Regions from separate parts of the Arhodomonas sp. KWT genome, predicted to be linked through region 2. Evidence: predicted binding sites of a transcription regulator. Region 2 holds the regulator's gene; the other holds the start of a gene.

Region 1 (3,412 bases), on a different contig from region 2:
CTCCGGGATCGCGGCGCGGACCGGCATGCGAGCCGCGGCGAAGCGCTCTCTCACCCAGCAGGACTGAACCGGAACGGTCATGGGTACCTTCATGCAAACGTAATACGAGGATTATAAGGCTTCGTCGCGCCGACGACAGGACCGTTCGCTCCCGTGGGAAGGACGTGCCTCGGGGGACAAATTCAGTCATAATGGGGCCGGATTCCGAGGACTAACGGCCCGGCCATGCGTTATCTCAACGGTATACTGGGGACATTGGCGATTCTGGCGGCTACCACCGGGCCGGCGGCGGCCGGTGACGTGTGGCACAGCCCCATGCGCCCGCAGCTCGAGCTCACCACCGAGCTGAGCGAGGCGCTGGATGTCCGTTTCGGAATCAGCACGGACACGGATCCAACGGTGGGCAGCGGCTGGCGGGGCTATGTCCCCACCGGGCGGCAGGGGCTCGGGGCATCGGCGATGGTGGACTGGGAATTCCCCGCCGCCTCCGGCGTACGCCTCACCGGCGGCGCCTTCTACGGCAATTCCGACTGGGGCTGGCAGGAGAGCCGCGCGCGCATGGACGACGGTCATGACGCGACCAGCTACGGATTCGACAGCAGCGGTGACTGGACGCCCTACCTCGGTCTGGGCTGGGACCAGCACTTCGGCGAGGACAGCCGGCTGGGGCTGCAGCTCGACATGGGCGTGAAGTTCGAGGGCGTCACGGACCTCGACCGCAACGATCAGCTCGATCGTATGCGCGAGGAGGCGGCACTGAGCACGCAGTTCGAAAGCTTCCGCTACGTCCCGATGTTCTCCGCCGGGGTCGAGTACCGGTTCTGATCGCGGGCGTCGTCAGCCGGCGACGCCCTCGCCCTCCTCCAGCATCGCGTTCACGTAACGGCCCAGCTCGCTGGCGTCGAACTTCGCCAGGAAGTCGTCCGCACCAACCTTCTCGACCATCGCCCGGTTGAATACGCCGGACAGCGAGCTGTGGAGCAGGATCTTCAGACCGCGCAGGCGTTCGTCGGATCGGATCCGGCTGGTCAGGGTGTAACCGTCCATGCGGGGCATCTCGATATCGGAGATCACGAGCGCGACCGAGGCCAGTGTTTCCTCGTCCGTGTCGTGCAGCCACTCCAGGGCCTCCTCGCCGTTCTTGGCCACGGTCACGTCCCAGCCCGAGGGCTCGAGCGTGCGCCGGATCTGGTTGCGGGCGACGCTGGAGTCGTCCACCACCAGCAAGCGGTTGCGCTGGGCGGGCGCGGTGCTGTGCTGGAAGTCCACATCCAGGGGCACCGGATCGCCCATGACCTCCGCCAGGACCTTTTCCACGTCGAGGATCTGCACGAGGACACCGTCGACGCGGGTTACCGCGGTAACGTAGCCGCGGTCGGCAATGTGCTGGGGAGGCGGGAGGACATCCTCCCAGCTGACGTTGACGATGCGGTCCACCTCGTCGACGAGGAAGCCCTGTACCGTCCGGTTGTACTCCGTGATCACCACCGAGCTGGCGTCCCCGTGCTCCGTGGAGCGGATCGCCTGGGCGAGATCGATGATCGGGATGGTCTGCCCCCGCAGGTGCGCGATACCGCGCACGCCTGGGCGGGAGTCCGGCATGACCGTCACGCGGGGTGAGCGTATCACCTCGCGGATCTTGAACACGTTGATCCCGAAGTGTCGCCGCCCGATCTTGAACAGCAGCATCTCGAAGCGGTTGTGTCCCGCCAGCTGAGTGCGCTGATCGATGCTGCCCATAGCCTTGGCCATATGATTGCCCCCGTCCCGTCCAGTTGATCCCCGACGACCATTATATCGGCCGTGGATCGATGGGCTATAGCCCTTCCGGCTCACGGAAGGCTGTATCCGGAAAGCCGCCCCCGCGGTGGCCGTCCACGAACGGACATAACCCGTGCCGCACACGCCGGGCGGTGTCACATGCCGTTTGCGTTCTCCAGCCGGGACCGGTACATGTGCAGTGAAGGGGGGTGGCGCACGGATATTCGCCACTCTGTGATACGCGCTGACGAAGCGCTTCGCTCCAGGGGTGCGAGTCCGTGAGCCTGAAGACCCGTTTCCTGCTCCTTGCCGCGACGCTGATCGCGCTGGCCTCCGTTGCCGCCTGGGTCGCCTTCCAGCGCATCGCCGAGGGCATTATCGAGCAGTGGGGACAGCGGACCGCCGAGCTCCAGGTTCAATACGACAGCGCCCGGCTCCTGCAGCCGCTGGAGCGTGAGATAGCCCTCGCCCGCCAGCTGGCCGACTCGCTGGTGCTGAGGCGCTGGGCGCTCCAGCCGGACGAGCCCGCACTCAAGGAACAGGCCCTCCAGGAGATGGAGAGCTTTCGCCGTAACTTCCGCAGCAACAGCTACTTCGTCGCGCTGCGGGACTCCGGGGCCTACTATCACAACAACGCCGCGAACGAATTCGAGGGGCGGGAGCTGCGCTACCACCTGGATCCGGACGATCCGTCGGACGCCTGGTTCTACCGGCTCATCAAGGAGGGGCGGGACTTCCACCTCAACGTCAATCCGGACGAGGAGCTCGGCGTCACCAAACTCTGGATCGACGTCCTGCTGCGCGCCGACGACGGGCGCATCCTCGGAATCGTGGGCACGGGCATGGAGCTCGAGGGCTTCCTGCGGGACATCGTGGATCTCAGTCAGCCGGGTATCACGACCCTGTTTGTCGACTACAACGGCGCGATCCAGCTCTATCGTGATCAACGTCTTATCGATTTCGCGAGCATCGTCAAGCCGGAGGGCCAGAAGAACACGATCGACCTGCTCCTCGACACCCCGGCGGACGAGGCACGCTTCGAGGACATGATGGCCTCCCTGCGTGAAGGGGACGGCGGGCCGACCGCGATCCGTACCGACTTCGTCTCGGTCAGCGGTGAGCGTCACCTCGCCGGGATCGCCTATCTGCCCTCCATAGGCTGGTACGAGGTCACGCTGCTGGACCTGGACACGCTGATGCCGGTGAGCCGATTCGCGCCCGTGGCGGTGGTGTTTGCCGTCGCCCTGCTGCTGAGCCTGCTCGTCTTCCACTTCGCCGTTCAGAAACAGATCCTGGGACCGATCGGCGCCCTGGAGAGCGCGATGAAGCGTGTGCGTCAGGGGGACCTGGCCCCGGGCCCGCTACCCTCCGGGCCGGGTGAGATCGGCCGGCTCATCCAGCACTTCGACGGCATGGCCGGGGCCATCCGGTCCCAGACCGAAGAGCTGGAGCGCAAGGTCGCGGCGCGCACGGAGGCCCTGCATAACCTCGCGCGCATCGACCCGCTCACCGATCTCATCAACCGCCGGGGCATGACGGAGCTCCTCATCGAGGAGGTCGCACGTAGTGCGCGCCAGCACAGTCATTTCGGACTGATCTGGCTCGACCTCGACCATTTCAAGACCCTCAACGACAGCCTCGGTCACTCCGC
Region 2 (3,412 bases):
AGCTCGACCAGGCCGTCCTCGACCTCCTGAACCAGGGTGATGACGCGGCGGATGATCTGGCCGGTGATGTCCTGGTAATCCTGCGCCATCAACGCTTCGGAAAGCGCGTTGTGGAGTGTCTTGCCGTTGTCTGCGGCGGCGGCCAGGAAGGCCTCGATGTCGTGGCTGAGGCCCCGGAAATCGTCGGCGCTCAGCTCACGCCGGCGGAACTGCTGCCACCGCTCGTGGAGCGTCCCGGCCCGGGCAGCGACCTCGTCGGCCAGCGGCAGGCTGGTCTCGACGGCCTCCAGCGTGCGGTGGGCGGCACGGGAGGTCACCTCGATGACATGGTTGAGCCGCTCCCGGGCATCGGGGATCTCGCTCGCGGCGATATCGGTGAGGCGGCTGTCCACGCGAAAGGACTTGAGGGCCTCGTGGAGCTCGCGGGTAAGCTGGCCGATCTCCTGGAAGAGCTCGCTCTCACGCAGTCGCGTTAGCTCATCGACGGTCTCCTGCATGCCCGGGTCGTCGCCGGCCTCGACACGTTCGATGAGCGTGCGTGCTAGCGCGAGATATTCCTGGCTGCGCTGGCTGTCGCTCATCGCCTAACCCCCCGCATTGATGCGCTCGAAGATCTTCTCGATCTTCTCCTTGAGCGTCACGGCGGTGAAGGGCTTGACGATATAGCCGTTCACGCCCGCCTGGGCCGCCGCGATGATCTGCTCGCGCTTGGCCTCGGCGGTGACCATCAGGATGGGCAGCTCGGCCAGTTCCTCATCGGCACGGACGTTCTTGAGCAGGTCCATACCGGTCATGCCCGGCATGTTCCAGTCCGTGATGAGCAGGTCGAAACCGCCACGCTTGAGTATGGGCAGCGCGGTGTTGCCGTCGTCGGCCTCCGAGATGTTGTCGAAGCCGAGATCCCGCAGAAGATTACGGATAATGCGCCGCATGGTGGAAAAATCGTCCACCACGAGGATTTTCATGTGCTTGTCCAGTGCCACGCCGATCCCCCTGAGTGGAAACGCGAGTTATTGTGAGGCCTCACCGCCGGCGGCGGTGTGCACGCCCCCGTCGCGGGGGCGCCCCGATCGGTGTCTATCCATCCAACCAATCGGCAAGGGAGGCCTTGAGCTTTAGCATTATCTTGCCACGAATCTGGCTGACACGTGACTCGCTCACCCCGAGGACCTCGCCGATCTCGCGCAGATTGAGTTCCTCGTCATAGTAGAGCTGCATCACCAGCTGGTCGCGTTCACTGAGGCCGCGGATGGCCTCGGCAAGGTCGGCGCGGAAGTGACCGTCGGTCAGCACGTCCTGCGGTGACGGGCCATCCCCGGCGGGGTCGTGGGTCTCGCCGGTCTGCGGATCCGTCTGGTCCATGCTGAACAGGTGCGCGCTCGAGGCGTCGGCGAGCATACCGTGGTAGTCGTCGACACTCACGCCCAGCCTGGCGGCGACCTCGGCGTCCCGGGGCTCACGGCCGAGCTCGTTCTCCAGGACGTGGATGGCTTCGGCGGCCTCCCGGGAGCGGCGGTGCACGGAACGCGGTGTCCAGTCGAGGCGCCGGATCTCATCGAGCATGGCACCGCGGATGCGGATGCCGGCATAGGTCTGGAACGAGGCGCCCTGGCTGGCGTCGAACTGCCGCGCCGCCTCCAGCAGGCCGACCATGCCCGCCTGGATGAGGTCCTCGATCTGCACGCTCGGAGGCAGTCGGCTCGCCAGGTGGTGAGCGATGCGTCGCACCAGCGGGGCGTTCGCCACCAGCAGGTCGTCGCTGCTCCCCCGCTGGACCGCCTCGTAGAGCGCATGTCCATTCATTCGGAGACCTCCCGGACGCGACTGCCATAGCGTATGACACGCTCGACGAAGAACTCCAGCTGGCCGTCGGCGCGGCTCGGCAGCGGCCACTGTTCGAGGCGCGCCGCCAGCGCCTGGAAGGCCCGGGCCGACGGGCAGGAGGGATACATCGAGACCACCGCGCGCTGGCGCTGAACCGCGGCACGCAGGCGATCGTCCTCGGGGACGGCGCCGAGGTATTCCAAGGTCACGTCCAGGAAGCGGTCGAGCACGCGCGCGAGCTTGCCGTAGAGATTCTGGCCCTCCCGCGGCCCCGGGACACGGTTGGCGACCATGTGGAAACGCTGCACGCCGTGGTCGCGGTTGAGCACCTTGATCAGCGCGTAGGCATCGGTGAGCGAGGACGGCTCGTCGCAGACCACCACCAGGACCTCCCGCGCGGCGCGGGCGAAGCTCATCACCGAGTCGGAGATGCCGGCGGCGGTATCGACGAACAGGTAATCAAGGTCAACGGCGAGCTCGCTGAAGCTGCGGATCAGGCCCGCGTGCTCGGCGCCGGAGAGCTCGGCCATGCGCTGGGTTCCCGAGGAGGCGGGAACGATGTGAATGCCCTCCGGTCCCTCGAGCAGGACCTCCTCCAGCCCGGCCTCGCCATCCAGCACATGGGCGAGATTACGCTTGGGCGAGAGCCCCAGGAGCACGTCCACGTTGGCGAGGCCGAGATCGGCATCGAAGAGCATCACGCCACGCCCCTCCCGCGCCAGGGCGCTCGCCAGATTCACGGATACGTTGGTCTTGCCCACGCCCCCCTTGCCGCTGGCCACCGCGACCACCTTGACCGGCTTCGGCTCGCTCATTCGTCTCAATCCCGCTGCCTGATCCATGCCCCTCAGCCCTGCCGTGCCAGGCTGCCCGCGAAGGCCACCGCCAGGGACTCGTCGTCCTCGTTCTCACCGTCGCTATCCGCCGCGAGGGCCTCCGCCTCGCCGACCAGCGCATCCGCCCGCGCCGGGCGCAGATCCTCGGGCACGCGCTGACCGTCGGCCACGTACGCAATCGGCAGCCGGCCACGCATCACCGCCGTGAGCACCCCGCCCAGACTCGCAGCCTCGTCGACCTTGCTCAGGATACACCCCACCGGGCCCACGGCGCGAAATGCGCGCAGGGTCTCCATCAGGGTCGGCAGCTGGGTGTTCGCCGACAGCACCAGGTACGGCCGGATCCGATGGGCGCCGTCCTTGAGCGCGCGCATCTGCTCGGCGAGGCGCATGTCGCGCTGGCTCATCCCGGCGGTGTCGATGAGCACCAGGCGCCGGTCGGAGAAATCGTCGAGCAGCTCGGCGAGCTCCTCGCCGTCGGCCGCGGCATGAACCGGCACACCGAGGATCCGCGCGAAGTTGCGCAGCTGCTCCTGGCCGCCGATGCGGAAGTTGTCCGTGGTCACCAGCGCCACCTGGTTGCGACCGTGGCGCAGGGTAAAGCGGGCCGCCAGCTTGGCGACAGTGGTGGTCTTGCCCACCCCGGTGGGGCCGACGACGGCCACCGCCCCGCCCCGCTCGATGATTTCGTCGTCGCTGGTGGCCACGTGCTCGGTGACCAGGGACATGGCCTCACGCCAGGCGTGATCCGG

What was found. The regulator FliA, encoded in region 2, starts transcription of late flagellar genes. The targets are predictions, from matches to a motif close to GCTAAAGTTNNNNNNNNNNCNGCCGATA.
Region 1: the regulator FliA is predicted to act here: its motif matches at 1,796-1,823, upstream of G7A99_RS08415 (chemotaxis protein).

The regions. Positions count from the first base shown of each region.
Region 1 covers NZ_WNXE01000036.1:19,359-22,770, reverse strand. The annotation lists gene G7A99_RS08425 (CoA pyrophosphatase) at 1-81, opposite strand, end outside; gene G7A99_RS08420 (hypothetical protein) at 226-825, shown strand; gene G7A99_RS08415 (chemotaxis protein) at 838-1,752, opposite strand; gene G7A99_RS08410 (diguanylate cyclase) at 2,040-3,412, shown strand, end outside.
Region 2 covers NZ_WNXE01000001.1:48,528-51,939, reverse strand. The annotation lists gene G7A99_RS00270 (protein phosphatase CheZ) at 1-581, opposite strand, end outside; gene cheY (chemotaxis response regulator CheY) at 585-977, opposite strand; gene G7A99_RS00260 (RNA polymerase sigma factor FliA) at 1,078-1,803, opposite strand; gene G7A99_RS00255 (MinD/ParA family protein) at 1,800-2,639, opposite strand; gene flhF (flagellar biosynthesis protein FlhF) at 2,672-3,412, opposite strand, start outside.